Linked DNA regions of Azospirillum brasilense. The protein of the gene in region 1 interacts with the protein of each later gene in a pairwise test. Links are inferred from orthologs where the notes say so. Each region holds a gene or a part of one and is shown on either strand. Other genes may lie near its edges.

Evidence for each region. Proteins that work in one complex are often made in the same cells at the same time.
Region 2: the proteins of D3869_RS06550 (region 1) and rlmN interact in binary tests that used the Escherichia coli proteins (3 or more experiments, as listed by UniProt). The link is inferred for Azospirillum brasilense from one-to-one orthologs.

What each region holds. Positions count from the first base shown.
Region 1 is NZ_CP032345.1:1,334,300-1,342,553, reverse strand. What follows is about bases 3,048-6,003. They hold D3869_RS06550 (DEAD/DEAH box helicase), read left to right. Parts: upstream 3,048-3,732; coding sequence 3,733-5,274; downstream 5,275-6,003. Other genes in these bases: D3869_RS06545 (cobalamin biosynthesis protein CobD/CbiB), read right to left, coding at 5,543-6,003; mscL (large conductance mechanosensitive channel protein MscL), read left to right, coding at 3,048-3,479. Also shown: preprotein translocase subunit SecA, read left to right, coding at 147-2,897; more of mscL, read left to right, coding at 3,033-3,047; more of D3869_RS06545, read right to left, coding at 6,004-6,550; D3869_RS06540 (ankyrin repeat domain-containing protein), read right to left, coding at 6,558-7,121; D3869_RS33005 (hypothetical protein), read left to right, coding at 7,226-7,387; D3869_RS06535 (general stress protein), read left to right, coding at 7,471-8,076; D3869_RS06530 (sulfite exporter TauE/SafE family protein), read left to right, coding at 8,181-8,254. UniProt on the Escherichia coli protein: DEAD-box RNA helicase involved in the assembly of the 50S ribosomal subunit at low temperature. Exhibits RNA-stimulated ATP hydrolysis and RNA unwinding activity. Acts before DeaD.
Region 2 is NZ_CP032345.1:1,805,725-1,811,316, forward strand. The notes cover bases 2,649-5,592. They hold rlmN (23S rRNA (adenine(2503)-C(2))-methyltransferase RlmN), read left to right. Parts: upstream 2,649-3,507; coding sequence 3,508-4,677; downstream 4,678-5,592. Other genes in these bases: D3869_RS08750 (invasion associated locus B family protein), read left to right, coding at 2,881-3,429; D3869_RS08760 (hypothetical protein), read left to right, coding at 4,705-4,941; D3869_RS08765 (hypothetical protein), read left to right, coding at 4,941-5,252; D3869_RS08770 (argininosuccinate synthase), read left to right, coding at 5,446-5,592. Outside these bases: D3869_RS08725 (RNA methyltransferase), read left to right, coding at 1-291; D3869_RS08730 (class I SAM-dependent methyltransferase), read left to right, coding at 350-898; D3869_RS08735 (hypothetical protein), read left to right, coding at 895-1,134; D3869_RS08740 (ChrR family anti-sigma-E factor), read right to left, coding at 1,206-1,892; D3869_RS08745 (sigma-70 family RNA polymerase sigma factor), read right to left, coding at 1,889-2,464.

The DNA.
Region 1 (8,254 bases):
CACGCTTCATGCAGCGCCGGCACCCCCGCGACGCGCGCCTGAAAGGGCCGGGCAAAGGGGCGGGTCTCGTTGACAGAAACTTGCTTCGGGCCTATGTGAGACCGGTCAAAAAGCCGGCTTCACGACGTTCCACCCCCGAGGTTTTCATGTTCGGTGCTCTCGCCCGCAAGATTTTCGGCACCGCCAACACGCGCACCGTCAAGGCGCTGCAAAAATCCGTCCAGCAGATCAACGCGCTGGAGCCCGAGTTGGCGGCGCTTTCCGACGACGCGCTGCGCGCCCGCACCGACTGGCTGCGCGGCCGGCTGTCGCAGGGCGAGACGCTCGACGCCATCCTGCCCGACGCCTTCGCCACCGTGCGCGAGGCCGGCAAGCGCGTGCTGGGGCAGCGGCACTACGACGTGCAGCTGATGGGCGGCATGGTCCTGCACCAGGGCAAGATCACCGAGATGCGCACCGGCGAAGGCAAGACGCTGGTCGCCACGCTGGCCGTCTATCTGAACGCGCTGGAAGGCAAGGGCGTCCACGTCGTCACCGTGAACGACTATCTGGCCTCGCGCGACAGCTCCTGGATGGGCCGCATCTACGGCTTCCTCGGCCTGACCACCGGCTGCATCGTGCACGGGCTGGACGACGATGAGCGCCGCGCCGCCTACGCCGCCGACATCACCTACGGCACGAACAACGAATTCGGCTTCGACTATCTGCGCGACAACATGAAGTTCCGGCTGGAGGACATGGTCCAGCGGCCCTTCAACTTCGCCATCGTCGACGAGGTCGACTCGATCCTGATCGACGAGGCGCGCACCCCGCTGATCATCTCCGGCCCGTCGACCGATTCGTCGGACATGTACATCCAGGTCGACCGCCTGATCCCGCAGCTGACGCGGGATGACTATGAGATGGACGAGAAGAACCGCACGGTCAGCCTGTCCGAGGCCGGGCAGGAGCATATGGAGCAGCTTCTGGCCGAGGCCGGGCTGCTGAAGTCGGGCGGCCTCTACGACATCCAGAACGTGGCGCTGGTCCACCACGCCCAGCAGGCGCTGCGCGCCTACACGCTGTTCCAGCGCGACAAGGACTACATCGTCAAGGACGACAAGGTCATCATCATCGACGAGTTCACCGGCCGCATGATGGAGGGCCGCCGTTACTCGGAAGGCCTGCACCAGGCGCTGGAGGCCAAGGAGAAGGTGACGATCCAGCGCGAGAACCAGACGCTCGCCTCCATCACCTTCCAGAACTACTTCCGCATCTACCCGAAGCTGGCCGGCATGACCGGCACGGCAATGACCGAGGCGGCGGAGTTCGCGGAGATCTACGGCCTTGAGGTCGTGGACATGCCGACCAACGTGCCGGTCCAGCGCAAGGACATGGACGACGAGGTCTACCGCAAGGCGTCGGAGAAGTACGACGCGATCATCGACCTGATCGAGGACGCGCGCAAGCGCCAGCAGCCGGTTCTGGTCGGCACCACCTCCATCGAGAAGTCGGAGTTGATCGCCGAGCTGCTGAAGAAGCGCGGCATCCCGCACAACGTGCTGAACGCCCGCCACCACGAGCAGGAAGCCTACATCGTCGCCCAGGCGGGCCGTCCGGGCGCCGTCACGGTCGCCACCAACATGGCCGGCCGCGGCACCGACATCCAGCTCGGCGGCAACGTCGAGATGCGCATCCAGATGGAGCTGGCGAACCTGCCCGACGGGCCGGAGCGCGACGCCAAGATCAAGCAGATCGAGGCCGAGGTGGCCGAGGCGCGCGAGCTGGTCAAGCAGGCCGGCGGCCTCTATGTCGTCGGCACGGAGCGGCACGAGAGCCGCCGCATCGACAACCAGCTGCGCGGCCGGTCGGGCCGCCAGGGCGATCCGGGTGCCTCCAAGTTCTTCCTGTCGCTGGACGACGACCTGATGCGCATCTTCGGGTCGGAGCGCATGGACGGCATGCTCCAGCGCCTCGGCCTGAAGGAGGGGGAGGCGATCATCCACCCCTGGATCAACAAGGCGCTGGAAAAGGCCCAGACCAAGGTCGAGGCCCACCACTTCGAGGTCCGCAAGAACCTGCTCAAGTTCGACAACGTCATGAACGACCAGCGCAAGGTCGTCTATGAGCAGCGCCGCGAGATCATGGACACGGAGGACATCGCCGAGACCGTCCTGGAGATGCGCCATCAGGTCATCGCCAACATGGTCAACAAGGCGATCCCGCCGAACTCCTACTCCGAGGCCTGGGACATCGCCGGCCTGCACGAGGAGGTGAACCGCCTCCTGGGCATGGACCTGCCGGTGGCCGACTGGGCCAAGGAGGAGGGCATCGCCGAGCCGGAGATCGAGGAGCGCGTCCGCGAGGCGGCCGACCGCAAATACGCGGAGAAGGTGGAGACCTACGGCGCCGACACGATGCGCCATGTGGAGAAGAGCCTGCTCCTGCAGATCCTCGACCAGGAATGGAAGGATCACCTGCTTCAGCTCGACCATCTCCGCCAGGGCATTTCCCTGCGCGCCTACGCCCAGAAGGACCCGCTGAACGAGTACAAGCGGGAAGCCTTCGAGCTGTTCGAGACCATGCTGACGACCCTGCGCGAGCAGGTGACCGCCGTGCTGATGCATGTCGAGATCCGCATCGCCCCGCAGCCGGAGGAGCTGTACGCCCGTCCGCCGCAGGAGATGCACGAGGGCCGCGACGATCCGGCGCTGGCCATGGCGGAAGCGGGAGCCGGGGCCGCCCAGGGCTATCCGCCGGCCGACGCGCCGCTGCCCGCCGGCATGGTCCGTCGCGAGGCCGCCGCCTCGGTGGTGCCGGGCGCCGACCCCAACGCCTGGGCGAACACGCCGCGCAACGCGCCCTGCCCCTGCGGCTCGGGCCAGAAGTACAAGCACTGCCACGGCAAGGTGGCGTAAGCACCGTCGGGAAGAACGCCGCCGGGGACGTTTCGGAGGGGGCTGGGCCGCAGGGTCCGGCCCCTTTCCTTTTGCGGCCCGGGAAACTTCGGCTGGGCTGTGGCGTTCTTCCGGTCAACAAGCGGGAGCGCAGCCATGTTGCAGGAATTCAAGACCTTCATCAGCCGCGGCAACGTCGTGGAGCTGGCCGTCGGCATCATCATCGGCGCGGCCTTCACCGGCATCGTCAACTCGCTGGTCAAGGACATGCTGATGCCGCCCATCGGCTGGATCATGGGCGGGATCGACTTCTCCAACTATTTCCTGAACCTGTCCGGCGGCCATTACGAGAGCCTCGCCGCGGCGGAGGCGGCGGGGGCGGCGACCATCAACTATGGCCGCTTTATCAACGCGCTCATCAACTTCTTCATCGTGGCGGGGGCGCTGTTCCTCATCGTGCGGCAGGTCAACCGCCTGCATTTCCTCCAGGATTCCAAGCCGAAGGCGCCGCCCCGCCAGGAGGTTCTGCTGGAGGAGATCCGGGATGCGCTGCGCGCACGGCAGGCACCCGCCGCCGGGGACACGACACGACCGGGGGCGTGAAAGAATCTTCTTGGATTGTGCAGCGCAACCCATTATGTAAGGCGTCTTGATCGCTGGAGGCTCGCGCGTCTCTTGAGCGAGACGCGCTTTGATATTGCGGGACGGCCTTCCTTGGGACCCGGTCGCCCGTTGCTTCGGACAGACGCCTCTCCCTCTTCCGACCTCCTCCCGGCGAAAACGCCGGCGTTCCACCGCTCACCATCCTGGTGCGGCGGCCGTGCGCCGTCTTGGTCCTGAGGAAAGGTTACCCTACTTGTCGTCCATCGAAATGACCGCCGCCGACGCCCTCGTTGTCGAGACCGCCGTCGCCGAGACTTCTGTCGTCGAGACCGCCGTCACCGAGGTTGCCGCCGCCGACGCGACCGTGACCGACACCACCGACACCGTTACCCCCAACGCCTTCGCCGGGCTGGGCGTCCACCCGCTCGTCGTGAAGGCGCTTGAGGCGTTCGACTACAACACCCCGACCCCGGTCCAGGCCGAGGCGATCCCGCCGGCCCTGGAAGGCCGCGACATCCTGGCGACCGCCGAGACGGGCACCGGCAAGACCGCCGCCTTCATGCTGCCGGCGCTGACCCGCACCGTCGACCTGCCGCGCCTCGGCGTGGCCGCTCCGCGCGTGCTGGTTCTGGCCCCGACCCGCGAGCTGGCCAAGCAGGTCACCGACGCCGCCCGCAAGTACGCCAAGTTCATGAAGTACAACATCGTGGACGTGGTCGGCGGCATGCCCTACCGCGACCAGCTCCGCCTGCTGTCGCGCGCGGTGGATGTGATGGTGGCCACGCCGGGCCGCCTGCTCGACCATGTGTCGCGCAACCGCATCGATCTCAGCGCCGTCGAGGTGCTGATCCTGGACGAGGCGGACCGCATGCTGGACATGGGCTTCCTGGACGATGTGGAGACCATCGCCAAGTGCTGCCCGGACAACCGCCAGACGCTGCTGTTCACCGCCACGCTGGACCGCCGCATGGCCCAGCTCGCCGGCAACCTGCTGCGCAACCCGGTGCGCGTCGCCGTGGAAAGCGCCACCACCTCGGTGAACGTCGAGCAGCGCCTGCACCATGCCGACGACATGGACCATAAGCGCCGCCTGCTGAAGCACTTCGCGGACCTGCCCGAGGTCGGCAAGGCGATCATCTTCGCCGCCACCAAGCGCGACGCCGATGCGCTGGCCGAGGAGCTGAGCGACGCCGGCCACGCCGCCGCCGCCCTGCACGGCGACATGGACCAGTTCAAGCGCAACCGCACGCTCCAGCGCCTGCGCACCGGTCAGGTCCGCCTGCTGGTGGCGACCGACGTGGCGGCGCGCGGCATCGACGTGCGCGACATCACCCACGTCATCAACTTCGACCTGCCGCGCTCGGCGGAGGACTATGTCCACCGCATCGGCCGCACGGGCCGTGCGGGCGCCTCGGGCGTGGCGATCTCCTTCGCCGCCCGCGCCGACCGCGATGCCCTGTTCCGCATCGAGCGCTACACCGGCACCCGCCTCGACATCCACGTCGTTCCGGGCCTGGAGCCGCAGCGTCCGTTCCAGACCGGCGGCGGCGGCCGTCCGGCGGGTCGTTCGGGTGGCCGTCCGGGTGGCGGCAACGGCGGCGGCTACAACAAGAAGCCGTGGGTGCGCAACGCCAACGGTGGTGGCGAGTCTGCCGGCAATTCGGGCCGTCCGCAGGGCCGTCCGGCGAACCGCAACGAGCATGGCCGCAGCGACCATGCCCGCAACGAGCACGGCGGTCACGCCCGCCGCGACTCCCAGGGCGGCAAGCCGGCGCACCGGGCGTCCAAGTGGTAACAGCGGTTCGCCGCTGACATGAAAAAGGCGCGGTCCCTCGGGATCGCGCCTTTTTTCTTGGGCGGGTCGCGGCGTGGCGGGCAAGACTTCACACGGATTTCACGGATCGACGCGCGGATTTCACGGATTTTTTTAAATAATATATATCGGAAGCCAGCTTTTCTTGCGTGAGGCAACAGGGATGGAGTGGACAAATAAATAAAAATCCGTGTAATCCGTGAAATCGTCCGTGCAATCCGTGTGAAGTCTTGTCCCCCGCACCCGCGCTTTATAGCCCCGCGATCCCCCACAGCAGTAGCGCCACCAGCAGCGCCAGGATCAACCCGGCCACGGCGTAGACCGCCAGCGCCCGCCCGATGTCGGCGGCGGTGGCGCGGGCGCGGCCGTCGCCGATCCAGGCTTCGGTGATGACCACGCCGCCGTCGCGGTGCGGCCCGCCCAGCGCCAGACCCAGCGCGCCGGCCATGGCCGCGGTCGGCCAGCCCATGTTGAGGGAGGCCGCCTTGCCGCCGTCCCGCATCATCGTGCGGAAGGCGCCGCCGGCCTTCGCCCCGGCAAAGGGCGCGGCCAGCGCCAGCAGAACCGCCGCCAGCCGCGCCGGGATGGCGTTCAGCGCGTCGTCCAGCCGCGCCGCGGTCTGGCCGAAACGCTCGTGCCGGACGCCGGCGTGGCCCAGCGCGGTGTCGGCGCCGTCCACCACCGCCCAGACCAGAAGGCCGGGAACCCCCAGCAGGGCGTAGCCGAAGACCGGGGCCACCAGCTTGCGGGCGAAGCCCTTGGCGGCGGCCTCGATGGCGGCGCGGGCGATGCCGTGCTCGTCCAGGCTGAAGGCGTGGCGGCGGGTGAGGGGGGCGACGGCCTCCCGCGCCGGGACGACACCGCCCTTGTCCAGGGCGCGGCGCACCGCGCGCACCCGCGCCCAGGCGCTCCGTCCGCGCAGGGTGGCGAGGATCACCGCCAGCTCCAGCAGCCAGCCGCGGCTCTGCGCGCCGATCCGCTCGACGATCAGGCCGACGGCGACGGCGGCCAGAACGAGCGCCAGAACGACCAGCGCGCCGCGCAGCAGGCGGGCGGTCTTGCCGCGCTCCACCCGGTTCAGCCGCCGGTCGGCCCAGGCGCAGACGCGTTGCGCCAGCGCCGCCGGGTCGGGCAGGACGCGCCCGATCCGGTCGCCGGCTGCGGCGTCGATGGCAAGGGCCAGCAGCAGCAGGAACAGCGGCCCCGGACCGTTCAGGGGGGCGGCGCCGAGAATGGCGGTGAGCGGGGCGTCGCCCATAGCGGCCTCAGCGCGCTCCGGCCTGGCGCAGCAGGTTCGCCACGCGGGCGTTGCGGCTGTCCTGCGCCCAGCTCAGCGTCGTGCGGCCCGTGAAGTCGGTGCGGTCGGCCTGCGCCCCGGCCTTCAGCAGCCGCTCCACCAGATCGACGCGGCCGAAGCGCGCCGCGGTCATCAGCGGGGTGACCCCCTGGCGGTTGTCCTGGTCGACCTTGGCGCCCTTGGCCAGCAGGAGGTCCACCACCTCCGGCGCGTCGGCCTCCACCGCGTAGTGCAGCGGGGTGTTGCCGGCCTTGTCGGCGCGGTTGGGGTTGGCCCCGCCGTCCAGCAGCAGCCGCACCAGCTCCGGATGGCCGTTGCCGATGGCCACCAGCAGGACGGGCCGTCCGCTGGCGTCGACCTGATTCGGGTTCTCCCCCTTCAGCAGCAGCAGCCGCAGCGCGCTGGCGTCGTTGGACGTCACCGCCTTGACCATGGAGGGGCCTTCCAGGAGGTTGATCTGGGCCAGGGCCGGCGCGGCGACGGGGGCGGTCAGGCCGAGGGCCAGCAGGCTGAGCATCAGCAACCGTTTCATGGCGCGTCCTTTTGTGCGATCCGTGTGTGATCCGTCTTTCGGCCGGGGATACTATCCAGTTTGGCCCGGTTTGGCGACGGCGACCCGCTGCAATGGAGCCGCCCATGGTCCGCAACCCGCTCGCCCGCAACCCGCTCGCCTGCCACGCCGCCCTGTTCCTGGCGGTGAAGGCCGCGCTGATCGCGCTGGGCCTGTGGTGGTTCCTCGGCACCATGCCGGAGCCGCGGGGCACGGTGACCCCGCCCGCCGCCGCGGGAACGCCCTGACGCCGCCCGATGTCCCGGCGGGAACCTCCGCTTCGCGCCCATGGTTGAACAGCGACCGGGAAGCGCAACAGGGGAAGACCGCCATGACCTTCGAGAACGATGTGAACGCGAACCGCTCCGGCGGCCATCTGCGCGGCGCCGTGCGCGAGGCCGTGGGCATCTTCGCCAGCCGCGACGCCCTGCAGAAGGCCGTCGATGAGCTGACCCTGGCCGGCTTCCAGCGCCATGAGCTGAGCGTGCTCGCCAACGACCAGACCATCCGCGACCATCTCGGCCATGTGCCGGAGCGGGCGGAGGACATCGCCCACGACCCCGACGCGCCGCGCCAGTCCTACGTCTCGCCGGAGGATGTCGGCAGCGTGAAGGGCGTGGCGGTGGGGTTCCCGGCCTATGTCGGGGCGATCCTGGCGACCGGCGCCGTCCTGGCGACCGGCGGCACGGCCCTGGCCGCGGCGGCCGCGGCGGCCGCGGCGGGGGTGGGCGGCGGCGCCATGGGCTCGGTCATGTCGAACTGGCTGACCGACAAGCGCAACGAGCCGATGCTGCAGCACCTCGACAAGGGCGGCATCCTGCTGTGGGTCAATCTGGCCGACGCCGGGCGCGAGCGGCAGGCGCTGGAGATCATGAACCGCCACGCCTCCCAGCCGGTCGAGGTGCATGAGGTGGCGCAGTCCGGTTCCGAGACCTGATCCCGAAGGCCGACCCGGCGCGGGCCGGCGCCCGTTGACTCAGGTCATGGCCTTCGCGGCGGGCTTCCCCTATACACGGGCGGTCTTCCAACCGGAGGTCCGCCTTGGACACCCACTCGGCCCTGACGCTTCTCGAAGCCGGCCTCAACCAGTGCGCCGTCGTCATCGACCGCGACGG
Region 2 (5,592 bases), 470 kb from region 1 along the record:
TATGTGCTGGGTCCGGAGCGCGGCAGCCTCTCCGAACCGCTGCTGGAGCGCTGCGACTTCACGGTGAAGATCCCGATGAAGTTCTGCATCAACGTCGGGGTGGCCGGCGCCCTGGTGATGTACGACCGGATGATCAGCCTGGGCCGCTTCGCCGAGCGGCCGGTGCGCGTCGGCGGCCCGACCGAGCCGCTGCGCGATCACCAGCACGGCCGCCAGATCATGCGCAACCCCGAGCGCCGCCGCCGCATGCGCGGCATCCCGAAGCCGGTGATCGTCCGCGACGACGAGTGATCCGGAGCAGGGCCTCGCAGCCAGGAGCCGCCCCGTTCCACCCCGAAGGAGACGTTCGATGTCCGATCCGCTCTACGACGACCGCTTCTACGACATCCAGGAGGAAGGGTCGCTCCGTTCCGCACGGGTCATCGCGCCGCTTGTGCTGGGCTGGGTGGGGGCGGAGTCGGTCCTCGACGTCGGGTGCGGGGTCGGCACCTTCCTCCGGGCCTTCGCGGAGGCGGGGATCGCCGACGTCCAGGGGCTGGACGGCGACTATGTGCGCCGCGACCGTCTGCGCATCGATCCGTCCCGCTTCAGCGCCCACGACCTGTCGCAGCCTTTCGATCTGGGGCGGCGGTTCGGCCTCGTCCTGTCGCTGGAGGTGGCCGAGCATCTGCCGGAGGAGCGCGCCGAAGGCTTTGTCGACGATCTTTGCCGCCATGGCGACGTGGTGCTGTTCGGGGCCGCCATCCCCGGCCAGGGGGCAACGGCCACATCAACGAGCAATGGCAGAGCCATTGGGCCGGGAAGTTCCTCTCCCGCGGCTACGAGGCCTTCGACATCCTGCGCCCTGTCCTGTGGGCCGACCCGTCCGTCGAATTCTGGTACCGACAGAACACGGTGATCTTCGCCAATCCGGATGGCCTCGCCGCCCATCCCGGCCTGGCCGCCATGCGGGGGAAAGGGCTTCCGCTGTCCTGCATGGGGCTGGTCCATCCGGAGCTGCTGGCCCTCCACGCCCGTCAGGCCGCCCGGTCGCGGCGGGTGGTCGAGGTCTTCAACCAGATGGCCGCGCAGGGCGGCAGCTACCGCTTCGACAAGGGGGCGGACGGGTCGGTCAACATCGTGCGCATCGAGTGACGCGGTTGGACGATGATCGCGTCCGTCGCTTTTCGGCGGCGAACCTCCAGCCGTGAGCCCTGCCCCGGGGCTCAGAACTTCACGAAGGGGTTGAGGATCAGCCCCAGCGCGCCGGTGAAGCGCAGCGGCGCGTCGGTGACCGCCAGGCACAGGCAGCCCTCCTCGTCGGCCACCGGGCGGTGGCGCACGGAGTCGTCGGCGACGGACAGGTCGCCGCGGGCGAACTGGCCCAGATCGTCGGTGAAGCCGCCGTCCAGCACCAGGGTCAGCTCGATCCCCCGGTGGGTGTGGTGCGGCGGTCCGACGCCGCTGGCCAGCCGCATCAGCCGGGCCTTGCCGCGGCGTTCGGAACCGGACTCGAGCGGGAAGCCCAGCGGGATGTCGTAGCAGTCCATGCCGCGCATCAGCCGTTTCCAGGGCAGGCGCGACAGGTCGTTGCCGACGTAGCGGCGCAGCGGTTCGGGCAGCAGCGGCACCTCGGCCGGCTGGCAGACCAGCTTCGGCCGGGGGACACGGGGCAGGGGCGGCAGGTCGTCCAGCCGGGCCAGCACCGTCTCCAGGCAGGCGGGGTCGACCTCCTCCGGCTCGATGCTCTCCAACAGGGCGCCGCCGACCGCCTCCATCTCGGCGACGTTCAGGCGGCAGCAGGGGCACAGCGCCAGATGGGTCGCCACGATCAGCGACGCCGCCTCGCCCAGAGCGCCGCCGGCATAGTCGATCAGCAGGGTGTCGCCGGGATGGTGGGTGGGCACGGTCATCGGGAGTCCCTCATGGCCTTGCGCAGCCGTTCCATGGCCAGCCGCAGGCGCGACTTGACGGTGCCCAGCGGAATGCCCTGTTCGGCGGAGATCAGGCTGTGCGGCTTGTCCTCGAAATAGGCCAGACGCAGCAGGTCGGCCTGTTCCGGCGGCAGGGTCCTCAGCGCGGCCTGGAGGCGGCCGGCGGTCTCGCGCGCCGCCACCCCGTCGTCGGCGCTCTCCATCGGGTCGGGGACCAACGTGGGGTCGGCGGGGTCGATCTCCGGCCGCTGCTCCCGCCGCAGCGCGTCGATCCGCTTGTTGCGGGCGATGGTGAACATCCAGGTCGCGGCGGACGCCTGGGTCGGGTCATAGGTCTCCGCGCGGCGCCACACCAACAGCATCACGTCCTGCACCAACTCCTCCGCACCACCCGCGTCGCAGCCCTGGCGACGCAGATAAGCCTTCAACCGCGGGGCGAAATGCCCGAACAGGGCCGCGAAGGCCGTGCGGTCACGATCCCGCCCGACCGCCGTCAGCAGTTCTTCGAACGTCCGGTCGGTGCCGGCGGCTGGGGAACCGAGATCCTGCATCCACGCCTTCGGGCACGTCTTCGGGAGCGCCGTTTCCGCGCGCATGGGCTTTGCGCCCGGAGGCAAGCCCCGCAACACATGGTGCGCGGAGCGCCCCGCTGCAAAGCGTGTTTGGCGCGTCTCCGCATCCTGTGCACCGTCATGGGGTCGTGCGGCCAAGGGTGTCATGGGTGTGCTGCGGCGTTCGGTCCGGCGTTGGATCGGGTGTTCGATGGGCCTTCTACGCGCCCCACCCTCCGTCGGATCACCGGCTTTCGATACGAAATCGAGCGATCGATTGCAGGACCGGCCGTTGGAACAACCCGTGACTTCGCCGCCGGGACGGGGCGGCGGCCCTGGAAAGCCTCCCCGAATTGGGGTAGGGTCCGACCCACTCCCGAACCCGTCCGCGAAACCATTCGAGCCTTCGCCAACCGATGTTGCCCATTCGCACCATCCGTCGCACCGCCGGCGCCGCTCTGCTTCTGGCCGGTCCGATCCTCGCCGCAACTGTTGCCACGGCCGCTGCCGCCGACCCGCGCCTGCTGGGGACCTTCAAGGACTGGAACGCCTTCGCCTTCGACGAGGGCGGGCACAAGGTCTGCTATATGTCCAGCCAGCCCAAGAAGAAGGAACCCGCCGCGGCCAAGCGCGGGGACATCCATGTGCTGGTCACCCACCGCCCGGCGGAGAAGGCGCTGGACGTCGTCAGCTTCATCGTCGGCTATCCCCTCAAGAAGGACAGCGAGTCGACGGTGGAGGTGGGCGGCAAGACCTTCAAGCTGTTCACCGACGGCGAGACCGCCTGGGCGCGCGACGCCGACACCGACAAGGCCGTCACCGCCGCGATGCGCGACGCCAAGGGCAAGTCCATGCTGGTGAAGGGTGTTTCGGGCCGCGGCACGAAGACCACCGATACCTACAGCACCGACGGCTTCGCCCAGGCTTACGACGCCATCAACCAGGCCTGCGGCGTGAAACGCTGAGCAGCGCTGCTCGTTTCACTTGCCCGTTCCTCGTTTCGTCTTTTGACTCCGGACGCTCGTGGCCCTATTTAGGGGGCCATGAGCGCCTCCAATCACGCTGCTGCCTTTGCCCTGCCGGCTGTTGACGCCGACGGGCGCAAGAACCTTGTCGGCCTGTCCCGCGACGAGCTGGAAGCCGAAATGCTGTCCGTCGGCCTGGAGAAATTCCGGGCCCGCCAGCTCTGGCACTGGATCTACCACCGCGGAGCCACCGACTTCGCGGTGATGACCACGCTCGCCAAGCCGGTGCGCGAAAAGCTGGCGGAGAGCTACGCCGTGGCCCGCCCGACGGTCGTGCGCGACCTGAAGTCGGTGGACGGCACGCGCAAGTGGCTGCTGCGCATGCCCGACGGGCAGGAGGTGGAGAGCGTCCACATCCCCGAGGAGGACCGCGGCACGCTCTGCGTCTCCTCACAGGTCGGCTGCACGCTGACCTGCCGCTTCTGCCACACCGGCACGCAGCGTCTGGTGCGCAACCTCGACGCCTCGGAGATCGTGGCGCAGGTCATGCTGGCCCGCGACGCGCTCGGCGAATGGCCGGCGCCGCCGGACGGGCGGATGATCTCCAACATCGTCATGATGGGGATGGGGGAGCCGCTCTTTAACTACGAGAACGTCGCCAAGGCGCTGAAGATCGTCATGGATGGCGACGGGATCTCGATCTCGAAGCGCCGCATCACGCTCTCGACCTCCGGCGTCGTCCCGGCCATGAAGCGCTGCGGCGAGGAGCTGAACGTCAACCTTGCCGTCAGCCTGCACGCCGTGACCGACGAACTGCGCGACATCATCATGCCCATCAACCGGAAATACCCGTTGAAGGAGCTGATGGACGCCTGCCGCAACTACCCCGGCCTGAACAACGCGCGGCGCATCACCTTCGAATATGTGATGCTGAAGGGCGTCAACGACAGCCCGGCGGACGCCCGCGCCCTTGTGAAGTTGCTGGAGGGCATCCCGTCGAAGATCAACCTGATCCCCTTCAACCCCTGGCCGGGCGCCCCCTACGAGCGTTCGACCGACCGGGCGATCCAGGTCTTCGGCGACATCGTCAACAACGCCGGCTACGCCAGCCCCGTCCGCACCACCCGCGGCGAGGACATCATGGCCGCCTGCGGCCAGTTGAAGAGCGCGTCCGTCCGCCTGTCCGCCGCCGACCGCGCCGCCATCGAGAAGGTGCTGGCCGAGAAGGACGCGGCGCTGGCCGGATAAGGCCGGAACCATCCCTGGGAGTGCTCCGTGCCTGAGTTCGCCGTCGATCCCGGCCTGATCCTGTTCCTGTTCAACGCCGCGGCGGTGTGGCCGCTGATGCGCATCTTCCGCCGGGCGGGTTTCTCGCCCTGGTGGGCGCTGGTGATCTTCGTGCCGGTGATCGGGCTGGTCGGCGTGCTGGGGCTGCTGACGATGCGGCGATGGCCGGCGCGCGTCCTGGTCGACGGGCCGGCGCGGCCGCGCAAGGCGCGGAGGGCCGCGTGATGGAGATGCTCGAGTCCGTCGTCGCCCTGCTCAACGCCGTCTACTGGCAGCCCTGGGCGGCGATCATGTCCACCGACCCGTGGACCGCCAACCTCGTCATGGCGATCCTGCTGATGCTGAAGCTGATTTTCGGCGGCTGGGTGCTGGCCAAGGGCGGGCGCAGCCCGCTGTGGGCGCTGGTTCTGCTGATCAATGGGGCGGACATCCTGGCGATGTGGCTCTACGCCTACATCCGCTGGCCCTTCGTGGACCGGGCGCCTGCCCGCCCCGCCGCGGAGGGCACCGTTGCGGCCGACGCCGGGACGGATTGAGTGTCCCAGAGGGTGGCCCGAAGGGCCGGTGAGGGGGATGTGCGTTTCGGTACGTTCGGCAGAAGCGCAACCCCCTCACCCTAACCCTCTCCCCAGGGGGAGAGGGGACTTATGAGCGGGACCGATTGATTCGCATCGGTCGTAGGGCTACTGTCCGGCACCGATATTCTTCCCCACCCGCGTGAGTAGTCCCATGAGCGGTGCGTCCGGCAAACAGATCAAGAAAGTGGTGCTCGCCTATTCGGGCGGCCTCGACACCTCGGTGATCCTGAAGTGGCTCCAGGAAACCTATCAATGCGAGGTGGTGACCTTCACCGCCGACCTCGGCCAGGGCGAGGAG